One region of the Fictibacillus sp. b24 genome, then DNA from elsewhere that is predicted to be linked to it. Evidence: riboswitches for the same ligand, from Rfam matches in the RefSeq annotation. Region 1 holds a riboswitch; each other region holds the start of a gene.
The links. Region 1 has a riboswitch for S-adenosylmethionine ahead of QUF49_RS00925 (acyl-CoA dehydrogenase family protein). Riboswitches for the same ligand answer to the same signal wherever they lie in the genome.

Region 1 (7,005 bases):
ATGGTAAAGTAGTTTCGTAATAGATGATTGGGCGATAAACAAGAGACAGCAGCAATTTCATCAAGAGAAATATCCTTTTTATCAAAAAAAGCACGAATGTATTCATGGGCTATGGAGATTCTTTTATAAATTTCCTCACGTGTAGATGGCTTTGCAGCATCCAGTTTGTTCACTTTTTCCCACGTATTCATTTGCTCAAATACAATAGACTGCATGATGAAATGAAATTGTTCATCTAGTAAGAGTGAATCATCTTTATATAGATAGGTTGACTTCTTTAACTGATTTAATTGATCGTTCAGAACAGAACTTTTTTGATAAGTTTTTTCAAAAAAAGAATCAGGTGTCTTGTTATGGAAAGGTTCATCCAGAAGCTTAATGGATGAATCAGACATGTTCCGAAAAATATCATCAGCAAATTTATCTTGAAAAAAAACACAAAAGGATTCAACTTCCGTTTGTTCATCAATAGTGATGGCGTAAGGACCTGCGTTTAGCAGCAGATAAAAATCATCTTCAACGGCAAAATAACCTTTATTCGTTTTGTAATGAGCTTTTCCGTTCGTGAAGGTCTTGATGGAGAGAAGCCCGTTTCCATGCCAATCGAATTGGTCACTCTGTGCGTGCAGAATATAATTCGATGCGATTTTCTCAGCCATTATGTTTTTTCTCCTATACAGAGTTTAATAGGGAAATTATACCTTATAAAGCAGTTCGTGTACGCGTTTGTTTTAGGAATGTTTCACATGAAACAATGAAAAAAAGCACGGGCTTATAAGCCAATGCTAAAGGTTTTTAGTATGAAAAGACGTTTCTTTTTGATGACTTTTTATCCGTTTTAACTGTGCAACAATAATGATGCTGATGATGACGAGTAAGAACCAAGAGCTGATCTTACCGAGATGAACAAGTGACCAAGAGGTTTGTTGATTCGGGTACTGCCATGCTCCTAAAAAGGTTGTAATGTTTTCTGCAATCCATATAAAAAACCCAATTAATAAAAACGAAAGAATGATAGGCATTTTATATACTTTGTTGAGAATTCGATAATGAACAGTTGTTTGATAGAAAATCGGAAAAAGAAGAGTAATCAATATCCATCTTGCATCGATTAAAAAATGATGAGTAAAGAAATTCATATAGATCAGAAAACATATTCCAAAAGCGTACAGGGGTTTGGGCCATCCTGTAATGTGAAGATCTAATCGTCTCCAGCTCTGACAGATATAGCTTGCAACACTTGCATACATAAAGCCGCTGTAGAGGGGAACTCCATAGATCTTTGTATATGCTTCTTCTGGATAGCTCCACGAGCCCATATGAACCTTAAACAATTCTAGAGCAAGACCGATCAAGTGAAAGACACAAATGACTTTAAGTTCATCCATCGTTTCTAGTTTTGTCAGGATCATAACGATCTGGGTCAGCAAGCAAACGATTAGGATAAAATCGTATCGTGGTATAAGAGGGATGCTGATAAACTTTGAAAGTGCTAAAGCACCAAAGATAACGACAGGAAAGATACAAGAAAGTGCTTGTAAGTATGTGAACTGAACGAGCGCCCTCATGAGCCAACCACCTTTTTATAGATTAAAATGGAAATATATTGTATCTATAATAACCTATGGTGTTCAGAAGCACATCATACAAAAAGCTGTTTATTTTAACAGGGATCTGTCAGTTGACAGATTCATGTTAGTCTTGTAAAAAAGAGCTTACCTCTTTGTCAGTGCTGCATCAGCTAGTGAATAAACTATTGCATCATCTGTTGGTGGATTATGAAGACCGGCTCTTACATCTCGAAAGTGCCGTTGAAGCGGATTTTGTACAGAAAGACTTCTAGCCCCAACGATTCTCATCGCGAGATCAACCACTCTGTTCGCGCTGTTTGTTACAGAATGCTTAACTGCAGCGAGTTCTGTACCTAGATTCTGACGTTGTTCAGGGTGGTTTACCCATTTTTCAGCAACGGCGTGAAGAATCGTTCTTGCTTGAAATAGCTCAAGTTCGATCTTGCCAATCTTTCTTCTCACTTCTGGCACATCTGAGATAGGTCCTGATAAGGTGTTAGGGCTATACTCTGACGCAAATTCAATTGCGTAATTCCGTGCTGCTCTTGCGATACCTAGATAAACTGCAGGCACTTGCAGATACCAGCCTTTAGGTACGATGTTTTTCCCATCTTCTACGACAAGTAAATTTTCCTCAGGTACATAAACGTCGTTCAATAGGAGATCATCACTTTTTGTTCCTCTCATCGAGATGCTGTCCCATGTTTCTTTTACAAAAACCCCTTTTTCTTTGTGATTTACTAAGAAAAATCCTTTATGATTGGTTTCTGAGATTGTGGCTGTGATGACCGAGTAATCAAGGGCTTCTGCCATAGAAGTAAAAGCCTTGCTTCCGTTAATCAGCCATCCGTCTGCTTTCTTGACTGCTGTTGTAGTAGGTATACCCCCTCGAGAGGGACTTCCTGTCGCGCGCTCTGTTTGTGCCAAGTTAATGAGTGCTTTTTGTTCAACAACTTTTCGGCTAAGATTAGCGAACGCGTCGCCTTTCCAATGCCGGTTTTCTGCCGCCTCTAAAAGTGTACCCAGATGCCACCCAAGAGAGAGGGCAGTAGGAGCATCTCCCTCAGCTAAGTGCTCTTGAATGGTTAAAAACTCAAGAAGATTTAATCCTTTACCACCATATTCTTTTGGGATGGTGAGTGAAAGGAAATCATGATCCTTCAGGTCTTGAAAGTTCTCATATGGGAAAATTCCTTCTCGATCTACATGTTCTGCTCGTTTCTTAAAGTTTTCTTTTAGTGATAGGGCGGTGTTTATAGTCTCTTCAAAAGTATCTTTTTGGATGGTTTTTCTCAAAGGTATGCTCATGTTTGCCTCCTATAGTTTTTGGAAATAAGTTGGATTTTGTATTTGGCTTACATAAAGGACTTCACTGACCCGTTGATTGGAGTGTAAGGTGGGAGACTCCTGCGGGACAGGTAGGCAGGTGAGACACTTAAAAGTGAAGCGTACGAATGTGGCTCACCGCCTGCCCCGCGGAAAGCGAGCACCTGGAACGGAAATCAACCGCTCACATGACATCGAAGTACAACCAAGCACAAAAAAGCCCTCTTTCAAAGACGAAAGAGGACGTAGATTCCATGTGCTAACACGCTCTCTCATCTATCAGACATTCAAAGAACATCTGCTGGAATTAGCACCTTTCTTTTAATAAAAGCGGTTGCTGCAGGATCGTAGGACCAGTTCCTCCCCTGACTCTTGATAAGATACAATATTTAATTATTAGTCATCACTATAGAGGATAAAACAAACCGCTGTCAACAAAAAAACTGATTGTTAAGAAAATTAATTTATTTCTCTAAATTCCATTGACAGGTTATTTTTATTCCTGTATATTTCGTTACTAAATTGAATATTATCGATTCCTTATCGAGAGAGGTGGAGGGACTGGCCCTTTGAAGCCTCGGCAACAACTATTTTTAGTACTGTGCCAATTCCAGCAAGCTAGTAGCTTGAAAGATAAGAGGAGATCTATATACGTATGTTTATTTAACGTATTTTTAAACCTCTTCTTAATTTGAAGAGGTTTTTTCATTTTCTCTTGGAACGGGTACAAAAAAATTCTATGCAACGGAGGAAACAATTTTGAGTAAAGAAATTTTGTTTAACGCGTTTGAGATGACGAGTGCCATGCATAATTCTCATGGCCTTTGGAAGCACCCGGAGAACAAGAGACATAGAAACTACAAGAATCTGAATTATTGGATTGAATACGCAAAACTTCTAGAAAAAGGAAAGTTTGATGCTGTGTTTTTTGCAGATGTGCTCGGCGTATATGACGTGTACAAAAAAAGCAAGCATCCGTCAATCCGTGATGGATTGCAAGTGCCGCTGAATGATCCAGCGCTTCTCATATCTGCGATGGCGAGTGTTACAGAAAATCTATCGTTTGCCGTAACGGTTAGTACTACGTATGAACAGCCCTTTGGCAACGCGAGACGTTTTTCCACACTTGATCACTTAACAAAAGGTCGTATCGCTTGGAATGTGGTCACGTCTTACTTGCCGAACGCTGCAAGGAATTTTGGTTTAGAAGATATGATTAAACATGATGAGAGGTACAACATCGCTGATGAATATTTAGAAGTGTCATACAAGCTTTGGGAAAGCAGCTGGGAAGATGGTGCATTTATTGAAGACCCCGAAAACAATACGCTTGTAGATCCTGAGAAAGTTCATGAGATTAATCATAAAGGACAATATTTTAATGTCGAAGGACCACATTTAAGTGAGCCTTCGCTACAAAGAACACCTGTGATTTATCAAGCTGGAACGTCAGAGCGAGGCCGTGATTTTGCAGCAAAGCATGCAGAGTGTATCTTCGTTGGCGGCCCAACACCTCAAAGAATTCGCTATTATACGAACGACATTCGAGAGCGTGCAGAAAAACACGGTCGAAACCCTGAAAACATCAAAATTTTTTCATTCTTAAACGTGGTGGTCGGAAAAACAACAGAAGAAGCAGAAGAAAAGTTTAAAGAATATGCAAGCGTATGGAGTGCTGATGCTGCAAAAGCACAATACGGGGCAAGCGGTTATGATATTGCAGAATATGAAGAATTAGATCCAGATACTCCTTTTGGATACAACAAATCAACAGAAGGCGGACATTATAAAGCTGCAACGCTTACTACGGATGCTCCGAAACCTTTGACAGTAGGAGAGGTATTGAATCGCTTCGAGTCCCCTGACAGAGGAAGTTTTATCATCGGCAACCCAGAAGAGGTAGCAGATGGCATCCAAGCACAGTTTGAAGAGTCTGGAGTGGACGGGTTCAACTTAAATCACCTTGTAACACCTGGAGATTTAGAGTCTTTTGTGGAGTTAGTTGTTCCTGTTCTTCAAGAGAGAGGTCTTTACAAAAAAGAATACAACAAAGGCACACTACGCGAAAAATTATTTCCTAACGGGGAGTCGTTATTGCCAAAAGACCATCCTGGGGCAAAATATAGACGAGTTTTTGCAGAAAGCAGATAAAAATGAAAGAAGTGGGGAGAGAGATAAATTGAAAAGATATTCGTTATTTACTATTGCAGCTATCTTTATTATCGTACTGTTGACAAGCTGTGGTTCATCAGAAGAAGGTGCAACAAAGAAAATTACATTAGGGGCAACCGTTCCATACAGTGACATGCTTGAAAAAGGGGTAAAACCTTATCTTGAGAAAAAGGGCTACACCGTTGAAGTAAAAGAGTTCAATGATTATGTTCAGCCAAATATTTCATTGAAAAGCGGTTCATTGGATGCCAACCTTTTTCAGCATAAAGTTTATATGGACGCTTTTGGAGCAGAGAATAATATGAAACTCGCTTCTGTCATAACAGTGCCGACTGCACCGATCGGAATTTATTCTAAGAAATACAAATCACTAGATGAAATAAAGCCTGGAAGCACGGTTACTTTAGCGAATGATCCAACTAACTTAGCGAGAGGTTTGACCGTTTTAAGAGATAACGGATTAATTGAGATTGACGGTTCGGCAAATCCTTTAAAAGTATCGGAAAAAGACGTTACCAAAAATCCGAAGAACCTTAAATTTCAGCCTGTAGAGGCTGCACAAACTCCTCGAACACTAGATTCGGTAGATTTGGCAGCAGTAAACGGAAACTTTGCCATCTCTTCAGGTCTGGACCTGAAGGATGCCCTTGTTAAAGACAAACTGCCTGAGGAAATCATTAATCGAATTGTTGTACTTGAAAAAGATAAGAATTCTAAGCTAGCAAAAGATCTTAAAGCAGCAGTAGAATCAGATGAATTTAGGAAAGTAATAGAGAGTGATTTTAATGAGTTTCATAAGCCAGATTGGATGAATAAGTAATTACTACTTTTCACATGATTTGTACGAAAAGCAACTAAGTTTACAATAACAGCAAAACAAAAAAACCACTGACATAATGGGCTTTCCATCACGTCAGTGGTTTTTTGCATGTAGATATTAACGAACACCTTTCATGAACCCTTGAATCTTAGGCGAGAGCATGAATAGGATAATACTTAGAAGAATGGCTACTCCACCAATTACTCCAAAGTACATCATTTCTGTTTTATCTGTATAGAATTTAACGATTTGTGCGTTAATTGCCTGTGCAGCTGCACTGGATAAGAACCATAAGCTCATCGTTTGTGCAGAGAATGCAGCAGGTGCAAGTTTCGTTGTTGCTGAAAGACCAACTGGTGATAAGAGAAGCTCACCAAGAACAACGATAAAGTAACTAAGCACAAGCCATAATGGATTAACTAGAGAATCTTCTCCACCAAAGTATGCAGGAAGAAGAATAACTAGGAATGATAATCCTGCAAATAATAAACTTAAAGCAAATTTCTTTGGTACTGTCGGTTGACGATCACCAAGCTTTACCCAGATCCAAGCAAATAATGGAGCTAGAACAATGATGAATAACGGGTTCAATGATTGGAACCAAGCAGGTGAAATCGTAATACCTGCAAATTCAAGGTCCGTACGCTTGTCTGCATATACAGCAAGAATTGTAGAACCTTGTTCTTGAATAGCCCAGAACATTACAGATGCAATGAATAACGGGATATAAGCGATAATTCTTGAACGCTCAGTAGCTGTCGTTTTAGGACTACGGTACATAACAATAAAGTAGATAGTCGGAATCGTGATACCGAAAATACCAACTAATGTAATGAATACGTCTAATGTAAAGATACCAACAGGAATTGTTGTACCTAGAATTACAGCTAACACAACCACACTAATACCAACGATTAATGATACTTTTTTCTTCTCAGCTGGAGATAATGGGTTAGGAACAACAGTACCTGCAAGACCAAGATTCTTTTTCTTAGTAACAGCAAATACGATTAGTCCTAATAGCATACCAAGTGCTGCAATTCCAAATCCTAGATGGAAGCTCGTTTTTGAAACTTCTCCTACAATTAATGGAGATAGGAAAGCACCTAAGTTAAT
Region 2 (7,005 bases), 960 kb from region 1:
AAAACAATCAAAGAAATTTCAAGTGGTGTTGCATTCCATTTTAGCCCTACAAGAGTAAAAATGGCCAGGATAGAGAGCCAGTCGCCAAGGTTCGAAATTAACTGTGCAGAAATTAAAAAACGATACGGTTTGTTTTGAAGCAGTTTTTCTGAAGATTGTTCCAATTCATCAGCCCCTAAAATATAATTGACATCCATGTCACTATTATAATCGACACCGATGTCATTTTACAATAAAAACTTTCCAATAAATACAAAAAAACAGCCCCCTCATTACACAGGGAGGCTGTTTTTTGTTATTATACCAATGGTCCAGCTTGTGAAATCTCAGATGACACGGAATTGAACTTTTCGAAGTTCGCTTTAAATTTAGCAGCAAGTTCTTTTGCTTTCACATCATATTGATCTTGGTCTGCCCAAGTTTTCTTCGGTTGAAGAACTTGATCAGGTACACCAGGACAATGTGTTGGGATATGAAGGCCGAAGATAGGATCTACAACGGTTTCAACAGAAGCTAGCTCACCTTCTAATGCTGCCTGCACCATTGCACGTGTGTGTCCTAAGTTCATACGACTTCCAACACCGTACTCTCCACCAGACCAGCCAGTGTTAACGAGGTACACTTGCACATTGTGCTGATCAATTTTCTTTCCAAGCATTTCAGCGTAAACTGTTGCTGGTAATGGAAGGAAAGGTGCACCGAAGCAAGTAGAGAACGTTGCTTGTGGTGATGTTACACCTCTTTCAGTTCCAGCAAGTTTACTTGTGTAGCCAGACAAGAAATGGTACATCGCTTGTTCTTTAGTTAGTTTGCTGATTGGAGGCAATACTCCGAATGCATCAGCCGTTAAGAAGATGATCGTGTTCGGATGGCCTGCAACACTTGGTTGAATAATATTTGGAATCGCATCTACTGGATAAGCTGCTCGTGTATTTTCTGTTAATGTAGAGTCCTTGTAATCAGCTACTCTGGAATCTGGATCGATCATGACATTTTCTAGTACGCTTCCAAAACGAATCGCATTCCAAATTTGCGGCTCTTTTTCTTTAGATAGATCGATTGTTTTTGCGTAACATCCGCCCTCAATGTTGAAGACCCCTGTGTTAGCCCATCCGTGTTCATCATCACCGATCAAACGGCGGTTTGGATCTGCGGAAAGTGTAGTCTTTCCAGTTCCAGAAAGACCAAAGAAAAGTGCAACGTCCCCTTCATTTCCAACGTTTGCTGAACAATGCATAGAAAGAATCCCTTTTTCAGGAAGCATGAAATTCATAACTGAGAAAACGGATTTCTTAATCTCACCGGCATATTCTGTACCACCGATAAGTACGATGCGTTTCTCGAAGGATATGATGATAAATGTTTCGGAATTTGTTCCATCTTCAGCTGGATTTGCTTGGAATCCAGGTGCTGAAACTACCGTGAATTGTGATTCGTGTGCAGCCAGCTCATCTTGGTTCGGGCGTACGAACATTTGATGAGCAAACAAGTTATGCCAAGCGTACTCGTTAATAACTTGAATAGGAAGACGATACTCACGGTCTGCACCAGCAAACCCTTTGAATACGAATAATTCCTCTTTGCTGCCTAAGTATTGAAGTACTTTTTTGTATAATTTATCAAAGTTTTCAGGTGAAAATGGCTTATTTACTTTTCCCCAATCAATTGAATCTTTAACAGAAGCGTCTTCAACGATAAATTTATCCTCAGGGGAACGGCCTGTGTATTTCCCCGTAGTAGCTTGAAGTGCTCCTGTGGATGTCAGGATGCCCTCTTTGCGCTTAAGAGATTTTTCTACTAAAACCGGAACAGGTAAGTTCTGGTGAGTTGTTCCACGGGTCACAAGATCATTTAGGGTTGTCGTAAATTCCAAAGTATTCATATCAGACAGTACCATCCTTTATCCTAGAGTGATATATTCGAAAATTAGTATAACACATTAAATTAAATAATGTATACTATTTTATGAAAGCGCATCAAAAAAGTTCGTACTTCACAAAAAAAGATCATAATTCAACGAGTATTATCCATCATATTAAAAACGCTTTCAACAATAACATCTCAGCACTCAAAAGTTATTGATATTCCTAGTGTTTTCTATTGACATAGGTGTACCATTGCGCTATCATATTTCGAGAACGGCTACTCTTATTCTGAGTAGGTGGAGGGACAGGCCCTATGAAACCCAGCAACCGACATGAAAGTGGTGAATTACGATCCACTCGAAATGAAAAGGTGCTAACCTGCAAGGTGAAAATAACCTTGGACAATAAGAGGTTGAAGGCATTTGGATTTATAAACCTTTTCCCTCGTGAATGTATGTGAAACAGGGAAGGGCTTTTTTTATGCCTTTTTCAAGTAAAGAACATAAACTGTGCAAAATAGATAAGAATAAAGTACCGTATCATACTGAAAGCAGTTAAAGGGAGGATATTAACTTGTCCAAAAAAGTTAGTCGTCGTTTATTTACATCTGAATCCGTTACAGAAGGACATCCAGATAAGATCTGTGACCAAATCTCAGATGCGATTTTAGATGAAATTTTAGCCAATGATGCAAATGCTCGTGTAGCATGTGAAACATCTGTAACTACAGGTCTAGTACTTGTTGCAGGTGAGATCACAACTTCTACTTATGTAGATATCCCAAAAGTAGTTCGTGAGACAATTAAAGAAATCGGTTATGACCGTGCGAAATATGGTTTCGATTCTGAAACGTGTGCAGTACTAACTTCTATCGATGAGCAATCTGCTGATATCGCTATGGGTGTAGACCAAGCTCTAGAAGCTAGAGAAGGTTCAATGACAGATGCTGAGATCGAAGCAATCGGTGCAGGTGACCAAGGTCTAATGTTCGGATTTGCTTGTAACGAAACAGAAGAGCTTATGCCTCTTCCAATCTCACTAGCTCATAAATTATCTCGCCGTCTTACAGAAGTTCGTAAGTCTGAAGAAATTCCTTACTTGCGTCCAGATGGAAAAACTCAAGTAACAGTTGAATATGATGAGAACGATAAACCCGTTCGTATTGATACAATTGTAATTTCTACTCAGCATCACCCGGAAAACACGCTTGAAGAAATTCAAAGAGACGTGAAAGAAAAAGTAATCAAGCCAGTTGTTCCTGCTGAATTAATCGATGAAAACACAAAATACTTTATCAACCCAACAGGCCGTTTCGTAATCGGTGGACCTCAAGGTGACGCTGGTCTTACTGGCCGTAAGATCATTGTTGATACTTACGGTGGATATGCTCGTCACGGTGGCGGTGCATTCTCTGGTAAGGATGCTACAAAAGTTGACCGTTCTGCTGCATACGCTGCTCGTTATGTTGCGAAGAACATCGTTGCATCTGGTCTTGCTGACAAAGTTGAAGTTCAGCTTGCATATGCAATCGGTGTTGCTCAACCGGTATCAATCGCTGTAAACACATTCGAAACAGGTAAAGTATCTGAAGAAGTTCTTGTAGAACTAGTTCGCAACAACTTCGATCTACGTCCTGCTGGAATCATCAAGATGCTTGATCTTCGTCGTCCGATTTACAAGCAAACTGCTGCATATGGTCACTTTGGCCGTACAGATGTTGAACTTCCTTGGGAGAAAACAGATAAAGCAGAAGAGCTTAAAAAACAAGCTAATATTTAATGATATGATGAGACAGACTTCCTCTATAGGGAGTCTGTTTTTTTATGCTTTCATGCATGCAGAAGTGTCGAAATTTGAAGAAAGACTCATTATTTAGTATTTAGACTCAATAAAGTAAAATTAGACTCATTATTTAGTATTTAGACTCAATAAAGTAAAATTAGACTCAATTATTTGTAATTAGACTCAATAAACGATAAACAGACTCTATTACCGTCAAGTGAAGAGCACAAAAAAAAGGATTTACTCCCTCAAAATGAGTAATCCTTCGTTTTATAGGTTCTTTTTAAGCAATAATGGTTTTGCTTTTGTTTTGTCTGTAAGCAACTTCTTCATATTGCATGAACAGGTTTCCAAAAATGACTGACCAAGATTGAGTCAGCGCATAATTCCGTGCTTTTAATTTCATAGATTGTAAGAGCAGAGGGTCATCCAACATGGATACTGTGTTCTGTATGAAAGATTCTGCGTTTCCAGCTTCACAAATCCTTCCTGTAAGCCCATCTTGAACGATTTCTTTTACACCACCACGATTAGATACAATCGCAGGCAAACCAGATGCAGCTGCTTCTAAAACAACATTGCCGAATGTTTCTGTTGAAGAAGGAAATACAAAAAGGTCAGCTGCCGCATATACACCGGCAAGGTCTTCACCAGATAGATAGCCTGCACATGTTACATTAAGGTGTTCTTTTTCCCATTGATCAACAATGTGTCTGCTAGGACCGTCGCCAACAATAAGCCAGTGAACATTTTCTCTTAATGCAGGTGGCAGTTTATTGATCATTTCATGCAGAATCTCTAAATCTTTTTCCGGAGCCAGTCTTCCTACATACAAGAAGATATACTTCTCTGTGATCTTATATTTTTCTCGAACGAAAGTGTCATGCTTATGAGGTGTGAACATAGCACAGTCAACTCCTCTTGACCATATTTCTACGTTTTTAAAACTTTTGCTGTGCAGAATTTGTCGTGTTTCTTGACTTGGAACAAAGTTTTTTTCAAAGTGTCTATGAAACCATTGAAGGTACCGCCAAAGTAAGGGTGATAGAAATTCAAGATGGTAGTATGCAAGGTAACGGTCAAAATGGGTGTGATAAGAGGCGACCATGGGAATGTTCTCTTTCCTGCCGTAACGCATTCCAAATAGACCAATAGTAAAAGGAGTAGCTATATGAAGGAGGTCTGGATTAAATTTATTCAATTCACTATTCAACGCACGCAGTTGGGGAATGGCAAGCCTGCACTCAGGGTATAGAAAGAGTGGCAGGCTTTTCATTGCATAATATTGATCACATTCCATTTTAGGAAGCTCATCTAATGAGGGCATGATCACTTTATATTCAACATCATTCTTCTCCATGTAATCAGTAAGTCTTTTTAAAGTACGTGCAACACCATTAATTTGAGGGTAGAACGTATCTGAAAAGAGAGCGAGCTTCATTTTCTCATCTCCTTTTATAAGAAGTAAGGCAAGATAAAGCTATTTACTAAAAACAAAGAAAAGAAGCTGGAACTGATTCCTAAAATCATTCCTGCAAGAACATCAGAAGGATAGTGCAGACCTAAGTACATGCGAGAAATGGCTACTAAAAGTGCAGCGACTAATAAGAAAATACCCAGAAACGGATTTAGTAATATTAATGGTGTAACGATTGAAAAGATAGCTGTAGTGTGACCAGACGGAAATGAATGATCCTTTAGCGGGTTGTTGCCGATGTTCGTATCGGGAAGACTTAAATAAGGCCGCTTTCGAGGATACATTTTTTTAGAGATGGCAACAGGAATGTGGCTAATCATTAGTGAAAGCATACAAACGATTCCCCAAGATTTTAAATGCATAGGGAGAAATAACAGAAGCAAGATACTTGTAGATATGGTAGCTGTTGCACCACCAAGATGTGTCCATAAGTGAAAGAAATGGTCCATTGAATCCCTGTGCAGTCTTCCATTGATGAGCCGGAAAAATGTACACTCTTTTTCATAAAGCCAATCAATTACTTTTGTCATAAAGATATCCCCCTTGCCTCTCGTTTTGTTTGTTAATTTAATCATATAAGGCAATTGTAAGGAGAACATGAAGACAGTATGAATTTATTATAAAAAAACCATCCTGCATCGAGGATGGTTTAAAAAAATATTTTTCTGTCACGCTCTTCTTTTAATATTTCAACTGCCTCACGGAAACGCTGTGAGTGAATAATCTCCCTCTCTCTCAAGAAGCGAAGTGAGTCATTAAGGTCAGGGTCATCAGACATATTAATAATCCATTGATAGGTTGCGCGTGCTTTTTCTTCTGCTGCAATGTCTTCATATAAATCGGCTATGGGATCCCCTTTGGCAGCTATGTAGCTTGCGGTAAAAGGTACACCTGCTGCATTATGATAAAACAGTGCACTGTCGTGATTAACGTAGTGATCTGCAATCCCAGCAGCTTTTAATTGTTCAGGAGTAGCATCTTTTGTCAGTTTATAGATCATCGTGGCAATCATCTCGAGATGTGCAAACTCTTCAGTACCGATATCTGTTAGCAGCCCGATTACTTTATCAGGTATCGTATACCGCTGATTTAAATAGCGGAGTGCAGCTGCGAGCTCTCCGTCTGCACCACCATATTGTTCGATTAAGTATTTAGCAAGAGTCGGATTACATGAAGTTACTTTTACAGGATATTGCAATTTCTTTTCATATACCCACATTCAAGCGTACCTCCTATTTTTCTATATCTGCCATGGCCATGGTCCATCGCTCCAGTTCCAGGGCATACCAGAATAGCTGTTTCCGTATTGTTGAAGCGGACCGTATTTTGACTCGATCGCTCGTTTAATTTGTTTTCTCTGTTTAGCAAATTGATTGAATTGCTGAACCGCTGATTGATCTTGTGGATGTGTATCTAGGTACAGAGTAAGCTCAACAAGAACAAAATCAACAGCTTGAAGTTCCTCCATCCATTGATAGAACTCTTGAGGTAAAGTTGGCTGCACAGAAACTACCTCCTTCTTTCATATGGATTTTCGTAATAATCGTAAAAGGCTGGCCAAAGTGTACCCTTTTGCAAAGCCTCCTTAGGTGAATATTGGGGAAGGTTGTATGGCTGAAACCCCATATATAAATTAGGCGGAGTCGAGTAATACTTCTTCCCAATCGGAGGGCACGGGTCATACGGGCTATGGTATGGCACATATGATTTTTGATTTGAGCTTCTGTCCATGTGATACCTTCCTTTCATAAAGTTAACTTTTTATTATAGGTATTCATGCGGTAAAGGGGACAGTACGAATTAATCTCAAATTGTTTAATTCTGTGTTAAACTTATGGACAAAACATGAAGGTAGATGAGGTGAAAAATCACATGTATTCA
Region 3 (7,005 bases), 820 kb from region 1:
ATTACGTGTACTTTATCAGGAGTGATGTAGTTCAATAGACGCTGGTAGTGAGTGATGATCAAGCAACCGAAATCAGGGTTGCGCATTTCGTTAACACCTTTTGCTACTACTTTAAGAGCATCGATATCAAGTCCTGAATCAATCTCGTCTAGGATTGCTAATTTTGGCTCAAGCATCATCATTTGAAGAATTTCGTTACGCTTCTTTTCTCCGCCAGAGAAACCTTCGTTTAAGTAACGGTGAGCGAACGCGTTGTCCATCTCAAGATGATCCATCTTCTTGTCTAGTTCACGGATAAATTTCATTAGTGAAATTTCGTCGCCTTCTTCACGTTTTGCATTGATTGCAGAACGAAGGAAATCAGCGTTCGTAATACCGCTTACTTCAGAAGGGTATTGCATAGCTAAGAAAAGACCAGCTTGTGCACGCTCATCTACTTCCATCTCTAGAAGGTCTTCACCGTTGAACGTAACTTTACCTGAAGTTACTTCATACTTAGGATGTCCCATTAACGCTGCAGAAAGAGTAGACTTTCCTGTTCCGTTCGGTCCCATGATTGCATGGATTTCTCCACCATTTATTTCGAGATCTAAACCTTTAATAATCTCTTTATCTTCAATCGATACACGAAGATCTTCAATCTTTAAATTTGGTGCTGACATAATACAACCTCCAATATGAAATCATTCTCAAGATATTTTTTGATAAAAGGCACTAAATAGCCATTCTCAATTTATTCTCATTCTAATCTTATAACAAATGAAATGTATGTTCAAGGGAACGACGCCGAAACCTCATTTATCTCTTACATTGTTAACAGATGTTTCGTTATTTAACACGATGAATCCGAAAAAAGGCTAACTCATTAGGCAATAGAACACCATTTGAGTCAGCCTTTTACAATTTTAATATTAAAGTTTTACGGCGTATGGTTCTTAGTTGCATCTGCCGCTACTTCTAATCCTTTTTTATACTCTTTATCACGATTTTTTTCAACGTCTAACCTTTTATCTAAATCCCTCTCATACTCTGCAAAGCCACAGCCATGCGACTGGTGCATTGCTTTTTCCATCTCGGACGTATGTTTTACTTTAATGGGGTGGATAATGAATCAATCCTTTCAAAGTTAGTAGTTATAGCGTATCAGCATAAATCGTTATACTCAATCTGCTCTCGTACTGAAATTAAGGTGTTTGCTGGAGCATAATGTTCTTTTGAAGAGACACGAAATATTCTCTGCGATATCCTGCTAAAAACGCTATATTTCTTCAATAACCTCTTTGGCTGATTCTAAAACATGAAAAGTATGGAAGTTAAAACTTTTCTCTAATGACGCGGCTTATTTAATTCTTGAATACACTCTTGAACGAGTGTCACACCTTGGCTCATAGCGGCACCACCGCCAAATGCAGCAGAAACACCAACGGCCTCTAAGATCTCATTCTCAGAACACCCTTGATCTAAACAGCCTTTTGTATGATAGATAATGCAATATTCATCTTGAGAATAGATACTGATTCCTAAAGCGATCAGCTGCTTATACTTCTCAGAGATCTCACCCTCTTTAAAGCAGTGGCGGGTAAATTCATTAAAAGCATGAGTTAATTCAGGCATATTTTCGTTGTATTTTCCTAAACCTTCTTTATAACGAATCAAGTGGTATTGAGTCGAGTTAGCGCCTGGCAGCGGCTGTTCTTCTTGTTTCATCTCATTCACTCCTGTCACAAAATAGTAAACAGGATTAGTATGAGTTATTCGCAAGCCGGTTATGTAATAAACATCGTAAGTTTTGTCCTTTTGTCGAAAAGCCTATAAATGATTTTGAAGGACTATAAAAAAATTTGAAGGACCATAAATTAATTTTAAGGGCCTATAAAAAAAATTGTAGGCCTATAAAGTTTGTTGAAGGACTATAAAAGTGCTGTAAAACCATTTTCAATCAAAAAAAGAACTGACTTTAAAAGTTCAAGTCAGTTCTCCCTCAATTATTTCGTTACCGGTACTACTGCGCCTTCATATTTCTTTTCAATGAAAGCTTGAATTTCTTTTGAACGTAATACTTCTACTAATGCTTTTACTGATTTCTTATCTTTGTCACCTTCACGCACTGTGATGATGTTTACGAATGGTGAATCAGTTCCTTCAAGTGCAATAGCATCTTTTTGTGGATTGAGGCCAGCATCAATCGCATAGTTTGTGTTGATGAGTACAGCATCACCTTCACCGTTTTTATATGCTTTTGGCAGCATTCCTGCATCAACGTCAGCTTTAAATTTAAGTTTCTTTGGATTTTCAGCAATATCTTTTACTTGTGCTTCGTATCCAGCACCCTCTTTAACTTTGATCAAACCTTCTTTTTCAAGCAATGCAAGCATACGGCCGTGATCAGCTACAGAGTTAGACATGATGATTGTTGCGCCTTCTGGCAATTCATCTAATGATTTGTATTTTTTCGAGTAAACACCGATCGGCTCGATGTGGATTCCGCCAGCGTTTTCAAACTTATAGCCATGATCTTTCATTTGTGATTCTAAATAAGGAACGTGCTGAAAATAGTTTGCACCAATTTCTTTTTCATCTAATGACTTATTCGGCAACACGTAATCTTGGAATGTTTTAATTTCAAGTTCAACGCCCTTTTCTTTTAAAAGAGGTTTTGCTTCTTCAAGGATTTCAGCGTGTGGAACGTTAGATGCGCCAACAACGATTTTCTCGTCGCTAATTCCACCTTCTGTTTTATTCCCGCAAGCAGCAAGCGCTACTGTAAGGACAGCTAATAAAAGGACTGATAATACTTTTTTCATGTGAAATTCCTCCTTGTTGTCTAAACGTTATCTCTTGTCTAATGCAGTTGTAACACGGTCTCCAATCCATTGGATTACAAATACGATAACCAGGATAAGGACTGTGGAAATCAATGTTACATCCGCGTTATCTCGTTGATAACCTTCCATGTAAGCCAAGTTACCTAAGCCTCCCGCACCAACAACTCCGGCCATTGCCGTGTAACTTACTAGTGCGATCGCTGTAACTGTAATTCCTGACACAAGAGCTGGTGTACTTTCAGGAATTAAAACCTTGAAAATAATCTGAGTGTTTGTAGCACCCATGGACTTCGCAGCTTCAATGACCCCTTTATTAATCTCTCTCAAAGCGATCTCAACCATACGAGCGTAAAATGGTGCTGCTCCAACAATTAAGGCTGGAAGTGCTGCTTCTGCACCAAGCATCGTACCAACGATAAAGCGTGTAAATGGAATCAATAAAATAATTAAGATAATGAACGGAATCGAACGAAATACATTAACGATTATCGCTATTACACTGTTTAAAAATTTATTTCCCCATAAGTTTCCAGGAGATGTTAAAAATAAGGCCAGTCCGAGTGCTAAGCCTAGGATGAATGTAATCACGACTGAAATAGCAGACATATATAATGTTTCTTTCGTCGCTTCTAAAAGAACGTCCCATTGTACGTTTGGGAACCATTTACTAAGCATTATGAATCACCTCTACTTCAACCTGCACACTATTTAAGAACTCCATTGCGCGAGATAGTGCAGATTCTGAACCCTTAATCTGGATAAACAACGTGCCATAAGGTCCATTTTGAGTTTGTGTTATTTTACCTTGCAGAATATTTACATCCACTTCGTAATTTCGAATTAATTCTGTAATTAATGGCTGCCCTGCTCGGCCACCTATAAATGTAAGCTGAACGATTCGCCCTTCTGGGAACTCTTCAATAAATTGTTTGATCGTATCAACAGTTTCTTCAGGCTCTGTTACTTGTTTCACAAAATCCTTCGTGATGGGTTCTTTCGGATTTTTAAAGACATTCAGTACATCGCCTTCTTCAACGACCTTTCCTTTTTCCATTACAGCTACACGATGACAGATCTTTCTGATTACGTGCATCTCATGTGTGATAAGAACGATCGTTAAATCGAGCTTCTGGTTGATTTCAACGAGCAGATCCAGAATGCTGTCTGTCGTTTTAGGATCAAGTGCTGAAGTGGCTTCATCACATAAAAGAACTTTTGGTTCATTCGCAAGTGCACGAGCAATACCAACACGCTGCTTCTGACCGCCACTTAGCTGTGATGGATATGATCCACCGCGTCCTTCCAATCCAACTAGGTCGATCAGTTCATCAACTCGCTGTTTGATTTTTTCTTTCGGATAGCCAGCAATTTCAAGTGGAAAAGCAATGTTTTCTCTCACCGTTCTAGACCATAGCAGGTTGAAATGCTGAAAGATCATCGAGATTTCTTGTCTTGCTTCTCTTAACTTTTTTGAAGAAAGCTCCGACATGTTTTTACCACCGATTGTAACGGTGCCGCTAGTCGGACGTTCTAACATGTTCAGAATACGAATAAGGGTACTCTTTCCTGCACCACTGTAACCGATAATTCCGTATATTTCTCCTTGTTTTATGTTTAAATCCACCGTATCAACAGCCTTCACTTCACCATCTTTGGTTTGAAAGACTTTACGGACTGATTGTAGATTAATCAAGATTCTTACCTCATTTCTTATAAAAAATAAAGCTGTTTATTGAATTCTCACAGCTGATTTTGAAGGTAGTTGATTTCCTTTTCAGGTGCTCGCTTTCCGCGGGGCAGGCGGTGAGCCACATTCGTAACGTTTCACTCTTAAGTGTCTCACCTGACCGCTTGTCCCGCAGGAGTCTCGCACCTTGCACTCCAATCAACTTGGCAATGATGTCTTTTTAAGAATTTACTAAAACAAATATTCTTTAATCATAGCCAAACAAAAAATGCCTCTCTGCTTCAATATGAGCAGAAAGGCATATAATATTCTATGCACGTTCTCCTCATCTCCCAAGACCTTAATAAAAGTCTTGCAGGAATTGGCACCTTTCTAGATCAAATGCAATGCATAAGTTCTAGCGGTTGCCGGGTTTCATAGGGCCAGTCCCTCCACCTCTCGTGATAAGTAAAAAAGTGTTACTTTATTAAGTTAAAGCGTTACATGTTTTGAATCACTGTGAAGAATATTATCATCCTTGTCGATTTGTGTCAAATATTTTTTGCAGTTCTAACTAAAACACCTGCGGAGATTTGTTCCCAATGCGAACTTAAGTAAAAGATGGCTTCCCATTTTAATCGTTGCCTTAGTGTTCCATGGAACTCTATCATCTCTTGCCTCAGCAGCGTACTTAGCTTCATCTTCCCTTCTAACATTAAGGAAAGATATTTCGGATTCCCTGTAAATGTTACAGTCCGATTCCTTACTCCCTCTCTGTATTCTATTTTGAGAGTCGTTTCATCCTTGAATTTGAAGCTGGGTTTCACAGGAATATTATAAAGTGAAAGATATGGGCTTTTGGCAATCTGGCTTTCAAAGTAGTAAATATCTAACATAAAAATCCCCCCCGAATTGGTTGTTACTTCACCGATTCGAGAGGAATATTCACATACCTTTATAAACTCTTCGACAGTCGCAAGAAATCGTAATTGGTATTACGACAGGTTTACTCAAAATTAGTGCTTATGTTCATTTTTTTGCTGTTTTTGTTGCTGTTTGTGTTGCTGTTTGTTATCACTTTTGTGATTTTGCTTTTGTGGCTTACCAGCATTTCTCGATTCATATCCGTTTTTAGGTACAGCATTTTTTGTTTCAGGTCTTTTTTCATTTTGCTTTTTATTAATGCTTATATGGTTGTGCTTACTTTTTTTAACTTGTTTTTCGTCTGCCTTTATTTTGATCGGCTTTTGAGCTTTCACAAGATCTTTTTGTGCTTTCTTGTTATGGTGGCTATGATCATGCTCTCGTTTCTTTTGATCCAAGACAGGCTTATCAGATTTTTGCTTAATTTCATGCTGTGATGACTTAATCTTACGAGGATGCGGAACTACTTTAATATCTTTTGAAGAAGCTGTATTAACCTTCAGTTCTTGAAACTTAACTTCTTTGATCTTTTCTTCTTTATATGTTCTTCCATTTTCATTTGCTTTTTGGAATGCAGTATATTTACCCGATGATACTCCAAGCTGCTTTGCTTTTTTGCGAGTATCTTCGTTCGATTCTGTAACAGTGATTGCCACAGGATATTGAACAACAGCTTTTTTTACAATAGTATTCAATGCTTTATCCAGCTCTTTTTTAGTCTTTTTATCGCTTGAGCTGTCTGAGACTGAAGTGATCAGCATGGATTGATTATCGTCCATATAACCTTCTGATTCATATGCTTTTATCAGTTGATCTGCGAATTGTTCAAGCGGTATGGACTTATCCTTAGAAAATTCATATTTCTTTATGATATGTTCTGCTTCGTTATTAAAAGCATCAATTTCCACGACACGCATATCCTCATCCACGCCAACTTCCAGGCTTGGATTAATATCAAAACTGACATAGGCTGCAGCTGCTTGCTTACTGGTATAAGGGATAAAGCCTGAGAAAAAAAGAAAGGCAACTAGTGCTGCTATAGATAAAGAAATGGATGGCAACACAAAAAGACTCCTTTTTCTTTGCGAAAAATAAGAAGCCTGATACTCTTTGCCTATAAGAGGCCTTTTTCCTGCTGGGACTCTTACCGAAACAAATGTTCCATCCTTCATGAGAAGTGTTGCTTTTTTATTCTGAACTTCAATGACAATGCCGCTGCCGTTTTTCAATGATATCCCTCCCGCATGTAGCAGGATCAGTATAAATTACAGGTAAGAGAAGCTGAAATTCTCTTACCATGTAATCATCTTTACCTCACCTTATGGCTGAATGTAAGATTTCAGCGCTTGAAAATCGCCTAAATATATAAGTGATACTGCTATTATATACTTTCGATTTCTCTCTATGGTTTTACGACTACAGGATACCATATTTAATAAATCTTTTATTGGCAATTGCTTTTTTTCCTTTAAAAATGCGGCAAGTTCTTCGTTTTCAGCTAATAAACGTGCAATTTCTTTAGCATTTTCACGTGCATCTACGTGCTTTGGACAATGTTTGCTTAATACTTTAAAGTTTAATCCAAATGTT

Region 2: linked by a shared signal. The riboswitch ahead of metK (methionine adenosyltransferase) and the one ahead of QUF49_RS00925 (acyl-CoA dehydrogenase family protein) in region 1 are both predicted to bind S-adenosylmethionine.
Region 3: linked by a shared signal. The riboswitch ahead of QUF49_RS04855 (methionine ABC transporter ATP-binding protein) and the one ahead of QUF49_RS00925 (acyl-CoA dehydrogenase family protein) in region 1 are both predicted to bind S-adenosylmethionine.

The regions. Positions count from the first base shown of each region.
Region 1 covers NZ_JAUCES010000005.1:158,065-165,069, forward strand. The annotation lists gene QUF49_RS00915 (helix-turn-helix domain-containing protein) at 1-659, opposite strand, end outside; gene QUF49_RS00920 (DUF817 domain-containing protein) at 786-1,568, opposite strand; gene QUF49_RS00925 (acyl-CoA dehydrogenase family protein) at 1,716-2,879, opposite strand; SAM riboswitch class I at 3,167-3,279, opposite strand; SAM riboswitch class I at 3,435-3,537, shown strand; gene QUF49_RS00930 (LLM class flavin-dependent oxidoreductase) at 3,657-5,048, shown strand; gene QUF49_RS00935 (MetQ/NlpA family ABC transporter substrate-binding protein) at 5,077-5,889, shown strand; gene QUF49_RS00940 (peptide MFS transporter) at 6,007-7,005, opposite strand, start outside.
Region 2 covers NZ_JAUCES010000005.1:1,118,457-1,125,461, forward strand. The annotation lists gene QUF49_RS05650 (MFS transporter) at 1-164, opposite strand, end outside; gene pckA (phosphoenolpyruvate carboxykinase (ATP)) at 299-1,882, opposite strand; SAM riboswitch class I at 2,146-2,276, shown strand; gene metK (methionine adenosyltransferase) at 2,439-3,644, shown strand; gene QUF49_RS05665 (glycosyltransferase family 4 protein) at 3,931-5,088, opposite strand; gene QUF49_RS05670 (phosphatase PAP2 family protein) at 5,103-5,654, opposite strand; gene cotJC (spore coat protein CotJC) at 5,774-6,343, opposite strand; gene QUF49_RS05680 (spore coat protein CotJB) at 6,365-6,592, opposite strand; gene QUF49_RS05685 (spore coat associated protein CotJA) at 6,634-6,855, opposite strand; gene QUF49_RS05690 (VOC family protein) at 6,985-7,005, shown strand, end outside.
Region 3 covers NZ_JAUCES010000005.1:974,075-981,079, reverse strand. The annotation lists gene sufC (Fe-S cluster assembly ATPase SufC) at 1-662, opposite strand, end outside; gene QUF49_RS04875 (hypothetical protein) at 920-1,072, opposite strand; gene QUF49_RS04870 (carboxymuconolactone decarboxylase family protein) at 1,327-1,707, opposite strand; gene QUF49_RS04865 (MetQ/NlpA family ABC transporter substrate-binding protein) at 1,986-2,804, opposite strand; gene QUF49_RS04860 (methionine ABC transporter permease) at 2,832-3,500, opposite strand; gene QUF49_RS04855 (methionine ABC transporter ATP-binding protein) at 3,493-4,518, opposite strand; SAM riboswitch class I at 4,835-4,962, opposite strand; gene QUF49_RS04850 (hypothetical protein) at 5,043-5,387, opposite strand; gene QUF49_RS04845 (anti-sigma-I factor RsgI family protein) at 5,508-6,644, opposite strand; gene sigI (RNA polymerase sigma-I factor) at 6,735-7,005, opposite strand, start outside.